Regions from separate parts of the Exiguobacterium sp. 17-1 genome, predicted to be linked through region 1. Evidence: a T-box and tRNA genes for the amino acid it is inferred to sense, from the RefSeq annotation. Region 1 holds a T-box; the other holds one or more tRNA genes.

The links. The T-box of region 1 lies ahead of alaS (alanine--tRNA ligase). A T-box ahead of a tRNA ligase gene usually reads a tRNA of that ligase, here a tRNA-Ala.
Region 2: it encodes a tRNA-Ala, which carries the amino acid that the T-box ahead of alaS (alanine--tRNA ligase) is inferred to sense. The anticodon was not compared.

The regions. Positions count from the first base shown of each region.
Region 1 covers NZ_JALIGJ010000001.1:733,843-741,579, forward strand. The annotation lists gene MUN34_RS03530 (cysteine desulfurase family protein) at 1-99, shown strand, start outside; gene mnmA (tRNA 2-thiouridine(34) synthase MnmA) at 112-1,236, shown strand; gene MUN34_RS03540 (tetratricopeptide repeat protein) at 1,250-1,906, shown strand; gene MUN34_RS03545 (VOC family protein) at 1,957-2,505, opposite strand; gene recD2 (SF1B family DNA helicase RecD2) at 2,623-4,848, shown strand; T-box leader at 4,891-5,108, shown strand; gene alaS (alanine--tRNA ligase) at 5,169-7,737, shown strand, end outside.
Region 2 covers NZ_JALIGJ010000001.1:9,746-17,482, forward strand. The annotation lists gene MUN34_RS00085 (ABC-F family ATP-binding cassette domain-containing protein) at 1-150, opposite strand, end outside; gene MUN34_RS00090 (redox-sensing transcriptional repressor Rex) at 307-966, shown strand; gene MUN34_RS00095 (twin-arginine translocase TatA/TatE family subunit) at 966-1,172, shown strand; gene tatC (twin-arginine translocase subunit TatC) at 1,180-1,959, shown strand; tRNA gene MUN34_RS00105 (tRNA-Ala) at 2,072-2,144, shown strand; gene MUN34_RS00110 (S8 family serine peptidase) at 2,391-6,134, shown strand; gene MUN34_RS00115 (hypothetical protein) at 6,283-6,441, shown strand; gene MUN34_RS00120 (hypothetical protein) at 6,536-6,985, shown strand; gene MUN34_RS00125 (hypothetical protein) at 7,000-7,476, shown strand; gene MUN34_RS00130 (DUF2101 family protein) at 7,497-7,737, shown strand, end outside.

The DNA.
Region 1 (7,737 bases):
TCGGTCCGGATCAGTTTTGGGCGGGGAAATGATGAGGCACAAGTCGAACTGCTCGCACAAGGCCTGATAGATGTCGTAAAATCGTTTCAGAACAATTAAGAGGTGAAAACAATGAACACACGCGCAAAAGCACCGGAGGAAACAACGGTCGTCGTCGGGATGTCCGGCGGTGTTGATTCTTCCGTTACGGCTTATTTATTAAAAGAACAAGGATACAACGTCATCGGGATTTTTATGAAGAACTGGGACGATACAGATGAAAACGGATTTTGTACGGCAACGGAAGATTACGAAGATGTCATCGCCGTCGCCAATCAAATCGGCATTCCGTATTACGCAGTCAATTTCGAAAAAGAGTACTGGGACAAAGTCTTTACGTATTTCTTGGATGAATATAAACTCGGCCGGACACCGAATCCGGACGTCATGTGTAATAAAGAAATTAAATTCAAAGCATTTCTTGACCATGCGATGCGCCTAGGAGCAGACTTTGTTGCGACGGGGCATTATGCTCGTGCCGTGTACGAAGACGGCGAGCATAAATTATTGCGCGGCGTCGATACAAATAAGGATCAAACGTATTTCCTGAACCAACTGTCACAGGATCAAATCGCTAAAGCGATGTTCCCAATCGGACACATGGAAAAATCAGAAGTGCGGAAAATCGCGGAAGAAGCGAACCTTGCGACAGCGAAGAAAAAAGACTCGACCGGCATTTGTTTCATCGGGGAACGAAACTTCAAACAGTTCCTCAGTCAGTATCTGCCGGCGCAACCGGGTGAAATGCGGACACTTGACGGCAAAACGATGGGGCGTCATGACGGTCTGATGTATTACACGATGGGACAACGTCATGGTCTTGGAATTGGTGGAGACGGAGAACCGTGGTTCGTCGTCGGGAAAAACTTAAAAGAGAATATCTTATTCGTTGAGCAAGGATTCCATAATGAATTGCTTTACTCAGAAGGATTATATGCCTCTGATATCAGCTGGACGGCAACGATGCCGGTCGGAACAGAATTCCGTTGTACAGCGAAGTTCCGTTACCGTCAAACGGATACACCGGTCACGGTTCGTATCCTTGACGGCGGACGTTTAGACGTCGCGTTTGACGAACGGCAACGGGCGATTACTCCCGGACAAGCCGTCGTCTTTTATGACGGAGATGTCTGTCTCGGCGGAGCAACGATTGACGATGCCTACAAAGCAGGTCAAGCATTAACGTATCTTGCATAAGGGAGAGATTGGGATGAATTACAACGAAGTCGGATTCCGCCATTTAGAATCCGGTAATTATGAATTGGCGGCTCAAGCTTTTAATGATGCCATTGAAGAACAGCCGAACGACCCGACCGGTTACGTCAATTTGGGGACATTACTCCAGTCGATGGACGATGCCGACCGGGCACTCCGGTTTTACGATAAAGCCTTGACGATTGATCCGACGTTCGCCAGTGCCCATTATGCCAAAGGGGCGTTATACTTCTCGGCGGATTTATTGGTAGAGGCGGAAGAGTCGTTACGTCTTGCTTTGCTGCACGGACTCGATGATGCCGATCTCCATTTCATGCTCGGTCTGACGTATCAAAAACTCGGGGATCCGGTTCGGGGGATTCCGCGTTTGAAACAGGCGACGGAACTGAACGGGGTCGATGTCGAAATCGCCTTCCAGTACGGTCTTGCCCTTGCTCAGAACGAGCAGATCGAAGAAGCGGCAGAAATTTTCGAACAAGTTCTGTTGCTCGAAGAAACGCATACGGATGCCCGTTATAACTATGCCATCGCACTGGCCTTTTTAGGTCAGCAGGAAGCGTGTTATACGGAACTTGAAACCGTTCTTGCCTATCAGCCGAACCATACGCTGGCGAAGGATGCGAAAGCGAAGATGGATGCCTTGTTGAACTAAAAAAAAGCGTTGCGACCGATGAACATATCGGTTTCGCAACGCTTTTTTAGTTAATGACCAACTTCACGTACAATCCGTAACGGTGGACCGGAAAAATCTTCATACGCTTCGTCCATGTTTTTAGTGTACAGTTCGATAACATTTTGTTCCGTATCTTTAAAATAAGCGGAGTATTCCTTGTCATTTGATGTCTCCTGCTCATCCCATTCACGAATCTTGACATCAATTGCAGCAGTACGTAACAGGTCAAGTGCTTCATTAAATTTGTTTTTCTCGATATAAAAAGCGCAATGAACGTGGACTCCGCCCTCATCATACAGGCTGTCCCACTTTGTGACAGGAAGGTGTTTGACTGTCCGTTCTTCCATTGTAAAATCACGTTTGAGCCAAAGGCCGAGACGGGTATTTCCCCCAATGTATAACCATGTCGCCCAGACCCCGTCCTGCTTTTCCTGTTCATGACTCGGCTCCGCATCTTCCGGCGCCCACTGTTCGACAATCGGGATACCGAGCGTTCCATTCCAGAAGGCAACAGCCCGTTCCATATCTTCAACCTCCAGTACTAATTCACACAATCCGGCAATTGGCAGTCGTCCCATGAATTATTCCTCCATTCAATTATTGATTCAAGAAATGTTTCCCTCATTTAAAATCCCTTAAACGAATGCTATGATTGGAACAGCGTAACGGAGTTCAGACAGAAAGCAGGTGGAGTGATGGAGCACCCCCATCAAGTAGTCGGTCGTATTAAACGTGTGCTTTTTTCCTCCGAAGAAGAAGCCCATTCCATCGTTTTGATGGCGATAAAAGAAAAAAACTTTGAATTAAAAGAAACAGAGCTCGTCGTCACAGGAACCGGTGTCGGAATCGAACTCGGCGGAACGTATCAAGCGTTCGGACGATTGGTTGATCATCCGCGATTTGGTAAACAATTAAAAGCAGAGTTAATCCGGCGATCGGTCCCGATGACGAAACACGCAGCTGTCCGTTTTTTGACGAATGGTTCGTTTACCGGCATTGGTCCGAAAACAGCGAAAAACATCGTCGATGCTCTTGGTGAAGATGCCATCGATATCATCTTAAAAGACAGCAAGGCACTTGACCGTGTCCCTGGACTGAAACAAAAACAGGCTGATGTCATTTTCAGTCGACTCGCGACCTTATACGGTGTCGATCAACTGATGCTTTTTTTAGCCCCGTTTGATGTCACCCCGAAACTTGCGGCAAAGATTTATGCTGCATACGAGGGGGATGCGATGGCGAGAATTCGTGAAAATCCTTATTCTTTGATGTACGAGGTCAGTGGCATCGGTTTTAAGACAGCCGATCAAATCGCCTCGCATCTAGGGCTTGTCGGCTTGCATCCGGAAAGGGTCGCAGCGTCCATCATGCATATACTGGAACAGGAAGCGGGAGAGGGGCATGCGTTTGCGACCGTCGAATCGCTGTTGCAACGGGCACCCCGTCTGCTCGGAGAAGATCCGGGCGAACGCCTCGAACAAGCCATCGAACTGTTGTTGACCGAAGATAAGGTGAAACTCGAAGAAGGCTGTTTGTATTTGCCGACGATTTTTTATGCGGAAGTCCGGGCGGCGAAAGAGTTGGCCCGCGTCATGGCAAACGGAGCGGAACAAGAAGTCGATGTCGCAACGATTCTGTCAGCCATCGGTCAACTGGAAGAACGGTTTGGGATGGAATATGCGGTCCAACAACGGGAAGCCATCGAACTAGCTGTCAAAGCTCCGTTGATGGTCTTGACAGGTGGTCCCGGTACCGGGAAGACGACCGTCATCAAAGGGATTTTACACGCGCTTCAGGAAATTCATGATTGGCCGCTTGAGAAAAGTCAGGTCAAGTCGGGTGAGGTCTATCCGTATGTGCTTGTCGCTCCAACCGGCCGAGCGGCAAAACGGTTGTCGGAAGCGACGGACGTTCCGGCGATGACCATTCATCGTTTGTTGAAATATGACGGGTCGAACTTTCAATTGGATGAAGACCAACCAATCACAGGTAAGGTGCTGATCATTGATGAATCATCCATGATCGACATTTATCTGTTATCGAGTCTGTTACGAGCAGTACCGAACGGAATGAAGATTTTATTTGTCGGCGACCGTGATCAACTGCCGTCGGTCGGTCCGGGACAAGTCCTGGCTGATTTAATGGACACAGACGGCATTCCGGTCGTTCGGCTCAATGTCGTTCACCGGCAAGCCGAAGATTCCTCGATTCTTCGACTGGCTCACGATTTGAAAAATCGGGTCACGTCAGCTGACTTGCTTGCACCGTTATCCGACCGGCGGTTTTATTCGCTCGCCCCGCAGGAGTCGTTACGCGGCATCGCCGCCTTTGCGGAAAAAGCGTTGGCGAAAGGGTATTCGAAGTTTGACGTTCAAATCCTGGCGCCGACGTATCGTGGACAAGTAGGGATTGATGAATTGAACATCGTCCTGCAACAGGTCTATAATCCGGAAGCTCCTAAAAAACGGGAAGTCAAACAGGGAACGCGAATTTACAGGAGTGGAGATAAAATTCTTCAGCTCGTTAACAATGCGGAAGAAAATGTCTATAACGGAGATATCGGCGAAATCGTTAACATTTTTTTTGCGAAGGAAAATGTCGACAAGGTGGATAAAATCATTGCCCGGTTTGATCAGACGGAAGTCGAATACAACCGCAGTGAATGGGATCAATTCACGCATGCCTATGCGATTACAATCCATAAAGCGCAAGGATCGGAGTTTCCGATTGTCCTGATGCCGGTCTTTTTCACCGGAGCCTTCAAACATTCCCGCAATCTCATCTATACGGCTGTCACACGGGCGAAAGCCAGTTTGTTGTTGTTCGGAGATCCCCGTGCCTTTTATAAAGCTTCGCAAGAGGAAGAACCACGTCGGCGGACACGGCTTATTGAAAGACTCGGCGGTATGACAAAGACTTGACTGAATGCACCAGATAGGTAATAATCACGGTAGATGAATGGACGCAAAACGTTGATGGAAGATAAGTAAGTCGCAATCTTCATGACCAGAGAGAGATGGATCTGCTGCAACCATCTTCGTGACGATTCGATTGAAGCTCCTTCCGGAGTCGAGTGCAAACACTTGCGGGTAATCTCCGTTAACGGATTTTTCGAGGTAAAGAGAGCACATGTCTTTACGAACGAGGGTGGTACCACGAAAGCGATGCTTTCGTCCCTTTTCAGGGATGAATGTATCGTTTTTTTGCGTTCAGGATAAATTAATCAATGGGGGTATTTTCGATGAAACCATTAAAACCGTTGACGGGTGCACAAATCCGTCAGATGTATCTCGACTTTTTCCAATCTAAAGGACATGCAATCGAACCAAGCGCATCCCTTGTTCCGATTGAAGATCCAACATTACTGTGGATCAACTCGGGTGTCGCTACGTTAAAAAAATATTTTGATGGACGGGTCATTCCGCAAAATCCACGGATTGTCAACGCGCAGAAATCCATCCGGACGAACGATATCGAAAACGTCGGGAAGACAGCACGTCACCATACATTCTTTGAAATGCTTGGAAACTTTTCTGTCGGCGACTACTTCCGTGAAGATGCAATCAAATGGGGCTGGGAACTCTTGACGAGTGACGAATGGTATGGACTTGATCCGGACCGTCTTTCCGTGACGATTCATCCGGAAGACGACGCAGCACGTCAAATCTGGCTTGAACTCGGTGTGCCGGCTGAACGTATCATTCCGCTGGAAGATAACTTCTGGGAAATTGGTGAGGGTCCTTCAGGTCCGAACACAGAGATTTTCTTCGACCGCGGACCGGCTTTCGGCGACGATCCGAACGATTCTGAATTGTATCCGGGCGGCGAAAACGAACGGTATCTCGAAATCTGGAACATCGTGTTCAGTCAATATAATCATGATGGACACGGCAATTACACGGAGTTACCGCGTAAAAACATCGATACCGGGATGGGTCTTGAGCGGATGGCGAGCGTCATGCAAGATGTGCCGACGAACTTTGACACGGACTTGTTCATGCCGATCATCCATAAGACAGAAGAACTCAGCGGTAAACTTTACCGTGAAGACACAAAACTGGATGTCGCGTTCAAAGTCATTGCTGATCACATCCGGACGGTTGCCTTTGCAATCGGAGACGGTGCGTTGCCTTCGAACGAAGGACGCGGTTATGTCTTACGCCGCCTGCTTCGTCGTGCTGTCCGTTATGCAAAAATGCTCGGAATCGAACGTCCGTTCATGTACGAGCTCGTTGATACAGTCGGTAGCGTCATGGTCGATTTCTATCCACAAGTTCCAGAAAAAGCAGATTTCATCAAACGTGTCATTAAAAACGAAGAAGAACGATTCCACGAGACGTTACATGATGGTCTTGCCATCTTAAACACCGTGGCACAAGCAGCGAAGAGTAACGGTGAACACGTCATCAGCGGAGAAGATGCCTTCCGTTTGTATGATACGTATGGTTTCCCGCTCGAATTGACGGTTGAATATGCGGAAGATCATCAGATGTCTGTCGATGAAGAAGGATTTAAACGGGCAATGGATGAGCAACGGAAGCGTGCTCGTGCTGCCCGTGAAGACGGCGGTTCGATGCAACAACAGTCGGAAGTGTTAGCAACGTTGACTGTTCCGAGCCAGTTCATTGGTTATACGGACCTTGAGACGGATGCTAAAATCATTGCTTTGTTGCATGATGGAGAACGAGTGACGGAAGTCGCTGCCGGCGAAGAAGCACAATTGTTGCTTGATATTACACCGTTTTATGCAGAAAGCGGTGGAGAAGTGGCGGACACAGGAACCATTACAGGTCCTGATTTCGTCCTTGATGTCAAAGATGTTCAAAAAGCACCGAACGGTCAAAACCTGCATACCGTTATTGTTCGGACGGGGATTGCTTTGGCAGATGCGACAGTTCATGCAACAGTCGAAGCGTCGTCACGTCAAGCCATCACAAAGAACCATACTGCAACCCACCTGTTGCACAAAGCATTAAAAGATACACTCGGGACACACGTCAACCAAGCCGGTTCACTCGTTTCGGCAGATCGTCTCCGGTTTGACTTCTCGCACTTCGGAGCAGTCACGGCTGAAGAATTAACAACCATCGAACAGGATGTAAACCAAGCAATTTGGGCATCACTTGCAGTCGAGATTGAAGAGATGAACATTGCTGATGCGAAAGCAAAAGGTGCAATGGCCCTGTTTGGTGAAAAATACGGTGAGACGGTTCGTGTCGTTTCGGCTGGAACATATTCGATCGAATTATGTGGCGGAATCCACGTCCGCAATACGGCAGAAATCGGTCTGTTCAAGATTGTTTCCGAATCAGGAATCGGAGCTGGAACACGACGGATTGAAGCCGTCACGGGCGCTGGAGCATACCATGTGATGAACGGTCACCTGCAGACACTCGAGCAGGCAGCACGTGTCCTGAAAACGAAGACGACTGAGGTGCCGGGACGGATCGAGGCACTTCAAGTCCAACTTCGCGAAACAGAACGTGCGCACGAATCATTACAAGCAAAACTTGCAAACATTGAAGCAGCATCATTGAAAGAGGATGTCGAGCAAATCAATGGAGTGCAAGTCCTTGCGAAGCAAGTCGATGTCTCGGATATGGATGCACTTCGCGGTATGATGGATGAACTGAAGTCAAGTCTCGGCTCGGCGATCATCGTCCTCGGTAGTGCGCAGGGAGATAAAGTCAACCTCGTTGCAAGTGTCTCAAAAGACTTGATCGATCAAGGATACCATGCAGGTAAATTGATTAAGGAAGTAGCGACGCGTTGCGGCGGCGGTGGCGGTGGTCGTCCGGACATGGCACAGG
Region 2 (7,737 bases), 720 kb from region 1:
GGCGATGATTTTTAAAAGTGTCGATTTTCCGGCACCGTTTCGTCCGACGAGGGCAATCCGGTCCCGTTCCTGTACTTCGAGTTTAATATTGTCTAAAATCGGCTCTACGCCGAATGATTTTGAGAGTTGGTTTACTTGTAAGAGAATCATATCCATCCATCCTTCCACCCTTTAGTCTATCACGAAAAATCCTGCCGAATATAATATTTGTTACTCTATGTGAAGTGGTTTACAATCAAGGGGAGTAGAATTCTTTGCATTGATTTGGGTGCCACGTCAGAACGTGGCCGAAGGGGGAACTGCAGTATGAATGGGCCAGACACAAAAATACCACAAGCAACGGCGAAACGACTGCCGTTATATTATCGTTTTATCCAGAGTCTCTATAACTCCGGCAAGCTGCGCGTCTCGTCAGCAGAGCTCAGCGAAGCGGTCAAAGTCGACTCCGCGACGATCCGTCGTGACTTTTCCTACTTTGGGGCGTTAGGGAAAAAAGGGTACGGTTATAATGTTCAACATTTGTTAACATTTTTCCGAAAGACACTCAACCAAGACGAGGTCACGAATGTCGCCTTAATCGGGGTCGGACATCTCGGAACAGCGTTTGCAAATTATAACTTTTTAAAGAATAATAGTACTCGTATCGTCATCGCGTTTGACGCCGATGAAGATAAGGTCGGAACAACGACGCAGGACGTTCCGATTTATCATGTGTCGGATATGAAAGAACAAATCAAAGCGAACCATGTCGACGTCGCCATCTTGACGGTACCGTCCCAGTTCGCCCAGTCAGTGGCGGATGAGTTAGTTGAGTACGGTGTGACCGGCATTCTGAACTTTACACCGGCCCGGTTGAATGTACCGGCCCATGTCCGGGTGCATCACATCGATCTGTCAATCGAGCTGCAGTCGCTCGTCTATTTCATGAAGCATTATTCGCAATCAGCTGAAGGAGTGAAATCATAATGGAAAACCTTATTCCGTTAACGGTCGGATTCATGGGACCGGGAAGCATCGCCTTGATTGGTGTCGTCGCCCTCATCATCTTCGGACCGAAGAAATTACCGGAACTCGGCCGCGCGGCCGGTCAAACGTTAAAAGAGTTCAAGAGTGCGACACACGGCATCATGGACGATGATAAGGACAAAAAGGACGAAACGAAAGAGAAGTGAGTGAATCATGGCGATCGATCAAGAACAGAGTGTGACATCGCACTTAGATGAACTGCGTAAGCGGATTGTCTGGTCGCTCATCATCGTGGTGGTCATGTTTATCGCAGCCTTTCCGCTCGTCCGGCCGCTCGTCCGTTTCTTACAGGCCGACCTCAAGGAACTCGGAATTGGTCTGAATGCGTTTAACGTCGTTGATCCGTTGATGTTATATCTGAATCTTGCGTTCATCATCGCAATCGTCTTGGCGTCCCCGTTTTGGATGTACCAGCTTTGGGCGTTCATCCGTCCCGGTCTGCACGACCAAGAACAAAAAGCGACGTTGACGTACATTCCCGTGACGTTTTTCTTATTCCTCGCGGGCGTTTCGTTTTCTTATTTTTGGCTGTTGCCGTTTTTACTGGAAGTATCAACGGAACTCGGACAAGAGCTTGGGATTGAACAGGTCATCGGGGTCGAGAACTATTTCAGTTTCCTGATCCGGTTGACGATTCCGTTTGGTCTGTTGTTTCAGTTACCGGTCGTGACGATGTTTTTGACACGGCTCGGACTCGTGACGCCGTTCTTCATGCGGAAGAATCGGAAGTATGCGTATTTTGCGCTGTTCGTGATCGCGGCGTTGATCTCACCGCCCGACATCACATCGCATTTGATGATTTCTGTTCCGCTGTTCGTCCTGTATGAAATCAGTATCATCATCTCGGCACGGACGTATAAAAAAGTGCTGATCCTGGAGCAACAGGCGGAACTGGAACGACAGGCAGATCTGATGCGTGAGTTAAATAAGTAAAAAGAAGAAGCTTTTTCTTGCCGTGATGGCAAGAAAAGCTTTTTTTTGTAAGCGGTCTAATTTTATATTGAAAAAATGAACAGAAGTGGTTATACTCGTAATAGAAACACACGGGGGCTTAGCTCAGCTGGGAGAGCGTTTGGCTGGCAGCCAAAAGGTCGTCGGTTCGAGCCCGATAGTCTCCATATCGCTTTACCTGCCGAAACCTTGGGAAACCAAGGTTTTTTTTATGTCCTTTTTTCTTCACCTGTAAGAAATAGATAAGGAAATATAAGGATTTATACATTTTGTGATGTAATAAACAAACAAATACTTTTAAAAAGCACCAAATTTAAATTGTATATTAAGCGAAAGTTAATTAAACTAAAAATACAGAATTTTCGTTTAATATGCTTTGTTCCACATTACATTTTTGGAAAAGAGGAAAAAGAATGAAGAAAAAGAAGATTGCTCTGATGGCAGCTGCCCTCATGACATCTTCCAGCCTAGTTCATGCTGAGGGACACGTGTCATCACAAAAAGTGGATGTACAAAAGCCACAAGCACTCTCACTGAAAAAAGCGGGTCAAGAAAAGTCATACAGTCAAAACGAAAAAGTACGGATTGTCGTCGAGCTCGATCAAAAAGCAGCGATTGAACATGCACAAGCACAAAATAAGCGTTACAGCACGTTAAGCAACACGGAAAAAATTATTCTTAAGAATCAAATCGTCAATAAACAAAAAGAAGTCAAAGCAGCGATTGCCCAAAAAGATATTTCTGTTTCGTATAAAGAAAGTTTCACAACTGTCTTGAACGGTTTCAGCGGCGAAGTCAAATACGGTGAAATCAAAGAGTTGAAGAAATTAAGCGGCATCAAAAATGTACATATTGCACACGAATATGCGCGTCCAGAAGTTGAAAAAGGCGCGACACCAAACATGTTGCACAGCAAAGACATGGTCAATGCGAAGGAAACATGGCAGGACTACGGCTATAAAGGCGAGGGAACAATCGTTGCCGTCATCGATACGGGAATTGACCCGACGCACAAGGACATGGTCCTCAGTCCGGAGACGAAAGTTGATTTGACGTCTTCAAAAGTCGAGAGCTTTAAATCGTCAAAAGGCTTAAAAGGAAACTACTTTACGGAAAAAGTCCCGTACGGTTATAACTATGCCGATCATGACAGCGAAATCCGTGACCTCGGAGCAGGCGCTTCGATGCACGGGATGCACGTTGCCGGTACGGTTGGTGCCAACGGCGATGAGACGAATGGTGGCATTAAAGGTGTCGCACCGGAAACACAACTGCTCGCAATGAAAGTCTTCGGCAATGATCCAGGTATGCCGTCGACATTCAGTGATATCTATATCAAAGCGATTGATGATGCGATTGCCCTCGGTGCAGACGTCATCAACATGAGTCTTGGTTCAACGGCATCCTTCGTTCAAAAAGATGATCCGGAACAAAAAGCAATCGTCAATGCGATGAACAACGGTATTTTATGTGCGATTTCAGCCGGTAACTCAGCTTTCGCCGGAAGCGGTGCCGGAAATCCATACGCGTCGAATCCGGATGTCGGTGTTGTCGGTTCACCTGGACTGATCAGCGAATCGCTTCAAGTCGCCTCTGTTGAGAACACACAATTGACGTTAGAAGGAATGGCATTGACGGTCGACGGGCAGGATGCCGGTTACCTGGCGTACCAAAAACAAGATTCACCGAACCCGATTGCTGTCTTTGATAAAGAAAAGATGGATGTCGTCTATGTCGGTGATGGCAGTGAAGCCAACTATGCCGATAAAGACGTCAAAGATAAAGTCGTCTTCGTCGTCCGTAACGGCGGTTTTAACTATGCGATGATTCAAGCGGAAGCCGAAAAACAAGGGGCAGCCGGTGTCATCGTCCGTGGTCGGGTTGAGCACGGAGACTATGTCAGCATGGCACTTAACAAACCGACGATTCCACTCGTCTCGTTAAGCATCGCAGACGGCAACGAGCTCGAAGCAAAAGCGAAAGCCGGTAAGGCACTGGCAGTGACGTTTGACGGGAAAGCCGTCTCGACACCAAACCCGGTTGCCGGTGAAATGTCTGACTTCACATCATGGGGTGTGACGCCGAACCTAGACTTCAAACCGGAAATCACGGCACCAGGCGGAAAAATCTATTCGACGCTTAATAATAACGAGTATGGCGTCATGAGCGGGACATCGATGGCAGCACCACACGTCGCCGGTGGAACGGCACTCGTCATGCAACGGATTGATAAAGACTTCAAGGTCAGTGGCGCGACACGCGTTAAACTCGCGAAGACCATCTTGATGAACACATCACGTCCGCAGCTGGATTCAGGTAAGTATAATCAGGAAGCGAAGACTGGCAATTACTACTCACCACGTCGTGAGGGAGCCGGACTGATGGACTTGCATGCCGCCATGAAAACACCGGTCGTCGTAACGGAAACGAAGTCGGGTGAAGGAAAAGCAGCCTTGAAACAAGTCGGCGACAAGTTCAGCTTTACGCTCGACTTAAAGAACTACAGTAATGAAAAGTTAACGTATAAACTTGCCGGAACGGTTCAATCGGATCTTGCCGTCCAAGGTCAAAATTTCCTTGAAGCGAACGGAATCTTTAAAAAAGGAACAGTTGATTCGGTTGATGCCAACAAAGGGACGTTCCCGATTTCCTTTACGGTCGGCTCGAAGAAAGCAAGCTCGGTCGCGATCAACGCGAAGAGTACGACAAAAGTCAACGTTACGGTTGATTTAAAAGATACAGTCGATTGGGCAAACGGTGCGCCGCTTGAAACCATCTTCGAAAACGGCTACTTCGTCGAAGGATTCGTCCGTCTGATCGATACGAAGAGCAAAAATCCTGAGTTGACAGTTCCGTACGTTGGTTTCAAAGGAGCATGGGACAAAGCACCAATTGTTGATGCACCACTCTATGATGACAACACGTTCTACGGCGTCACAGGTCTTGCGACAGAAGTGAAGGATAACTTCAACTTCCTCGGAACGAATGCTGCAGGCGACGTCGTTAAAGAAAAAGTCTCGTTCTCACCGAACGGTGACGGCAGTGCCGATGAGGCCTTCCCGGTCCTGTCGTTCTTACGGAACGCGAAAAAAGTCGATTACTCGATTCTTGACCGCAATAAATCAACACTCCGTAAACTCGAAACGCAGTCAGACGTCATCAAAAACTATTACGATGGCGGATCGGAAGATGGTTTCACACCGGTGACGAATGCGGCATGGGATGGAACGGTCAACGGTTCAAAAGTCAAAGATGGTCTGTACTACTATCAGGTCAAATCGGTCGTCGATTATCCGAATGCGAAATGGCAGACGGCATTATTCCCGATCTACATCGATACAAAAGTTCCGGCAGCAACCGTTAAATGGGATGCTGACAAAAAAGCAGTTTCCTGGACAGCCGGTGACCAAGGAACGGGTATCGCTTCATTCGATATCCTGGTCGATGGAAAAAGTGTCTTGGAACAGCCGCTTGCGCCATCTGCTAAAAACTACACGTTGACGGATTTGCCAAGCCGAGCAAAAGTCACGTTCGTAGTATCAGATTACGCCGGCAACAGCGTGAAGAAAAACGTCAACACATCAGGTGTCGATAAAGCCGTTCCGAGTGTCCAGATCGATACACCGGAAGCACTGGGCTTAACGACATCACAACAAGTGACGGTTTCAGGAAACGTCGCGGATGAGTCTGGTATCAAATCATTCAAAATCAACGGAAAAGCCGTTAAATTACGCTGGGATGCGGTTCAACAACACTATGCATTCAGCCATGACATCACGTATACGACAGATGGTGTGAAGTCGTTTAAAGTCGAAGCTTATGATGGAAAAGGCAATCGTGTTGCCTTCAGCCGTCAAGTCATCATCGACTCGGAGCGTCCGACAATCCGCGTGACAGCACCAAAAACGGTTTCAAGCAAAACGAAAACAGCCAAGATGACGATTGTCCTGCGCGATAACTACGATGAGTTACGCTTTGATCTGAATGGCAACGCCGAATACCGCCGTTCGTTCAAGGAGCCATACGAGATGCGCGCCTTTAAGAAAACGATCAACAAGACCGTTACCTTGAAAAAAGGTCAAAACGTCTACAACTTGAAATTAAAAGACCTCGGTGGCCATGTCGTCGAGAAGAAAGTCGTCATCACGAAGAAGTAAGGATTTGAAAGCAGTGTTGGTCCCGGTGGACGTTCGCCGGAATCGACACTGTTTTTTTCGCAGTGTGTTACAGAAAGGCTTTCGGTGTTTATCAAGTTCCGGGAATGGGAAATTTCTTTATAGGTTATTTTTTTGAGGGGGAACTCGTATGAATCCATTTACTACACTCATTGCCTTCATCGTCGGCTGTCTGGTTCTGTATCTCGGAATTCGGGATAAGAACGGTTGGTTGATTGGTGTCGCAATGATTCCGCTTGCCATTGTTGCATACAGTGTCATCTATCTAATCATCCAGGTCTCGGCCTAGAAACTTCTTTTGCAGAAGTTTCTTTTTTTTTGAAACATAACTGGTAAAATGTAAGTATATTACAGTGAAGAACAAACGAAAGGAACGTGCCCGAATGGAAACTGTAACGGTTCAACAAACCGAATTAAAGGCGCTATATCAACACATGCATCAACGAACGACCGCTAAATTATGGGGTGTCTTGGCTCTGTTCTTATTCGTCAGCAATATGATCGAACGACCGTTGCTTGCCTTAATCATTCCGATTCTGTATTTCATATATGATGTAGTGATGCAACGCCGCCGTTTTCAAATCGTTGCCCGTCACACGTCAAAAAAATCAGCAGACCGTCTGTTCCGTCTGCATGTCGGCGTCGGCCTGTTTCAATACGGAGCGCTGGCTGCGTTGATTGTTCTCACGGCTAATCGTTCGAGCACGGTCTTTTTGCTCGGACTGTGTCTTGGCGTCATCCCGTTTTACTGGCTCTGCAGACGCTTCTTGACGTACCGCTCCAAACAGATTGATCCGACCTATATCAGCGAAACAGAGATTCAGCAAGGATAAAGGAGGAAAGCCGGATGCAAACGGCACGGGACGAACGGTTACACGAACTGACGCTTGCTTATATCGACAAGAGTCAACTGCAAAAGAACGGCTGGCTGATGGCGGCAGTAGCGGCGACGCTCGGCATTTTTTCGGAAACGATGGATTCAGCCCTTTACTTCGGTCTGTTGCCGCTTGTCTATCTGATTTTTGATTTCCCGTTCCAGCTGGAAAAACGCAGGATTTTAGAACGGTATCTCTCAAAAGATCAGATCATGACACAATCGATGCTGTGGCTCGGAATTCAGATTTTGTTATATGGCTCATTGCTCATGGTTGTACTCGAAACGAAAGGTCTGTCCTTATGGAAGATGACTTTTTGGATCATCTTGATTCTCGCTCCGATTTATTTCGCGACCGATTGGCTGTTTAAGAAAATGGCACGGTCAGGCGATCCCGACTTCGTCAGTGATCAGGAAGTGCATAAGCACGTGAAGTATCTGGAAGAATGACATCTAAAGGAGAGAACATCATGCGCACGGCACGGGACGAACGGTTACATGAGTTGACGCTGGCTTACATGGAGAAAGACCTTTTAGGAACGAAGTGGTTATGGACAGTTCTACTTTTGATGGGTATCGGGATTTTAATGACATGGTTTGATTCGGTTCTATTGACGCTGTTATTTCCGGCTGCTTTCCTTGGATCCAATCTTCGTTATCAAGTCAAAAAACGTCAGATTCTTGAATCGTACATTGGTGAAGAACTGGCAA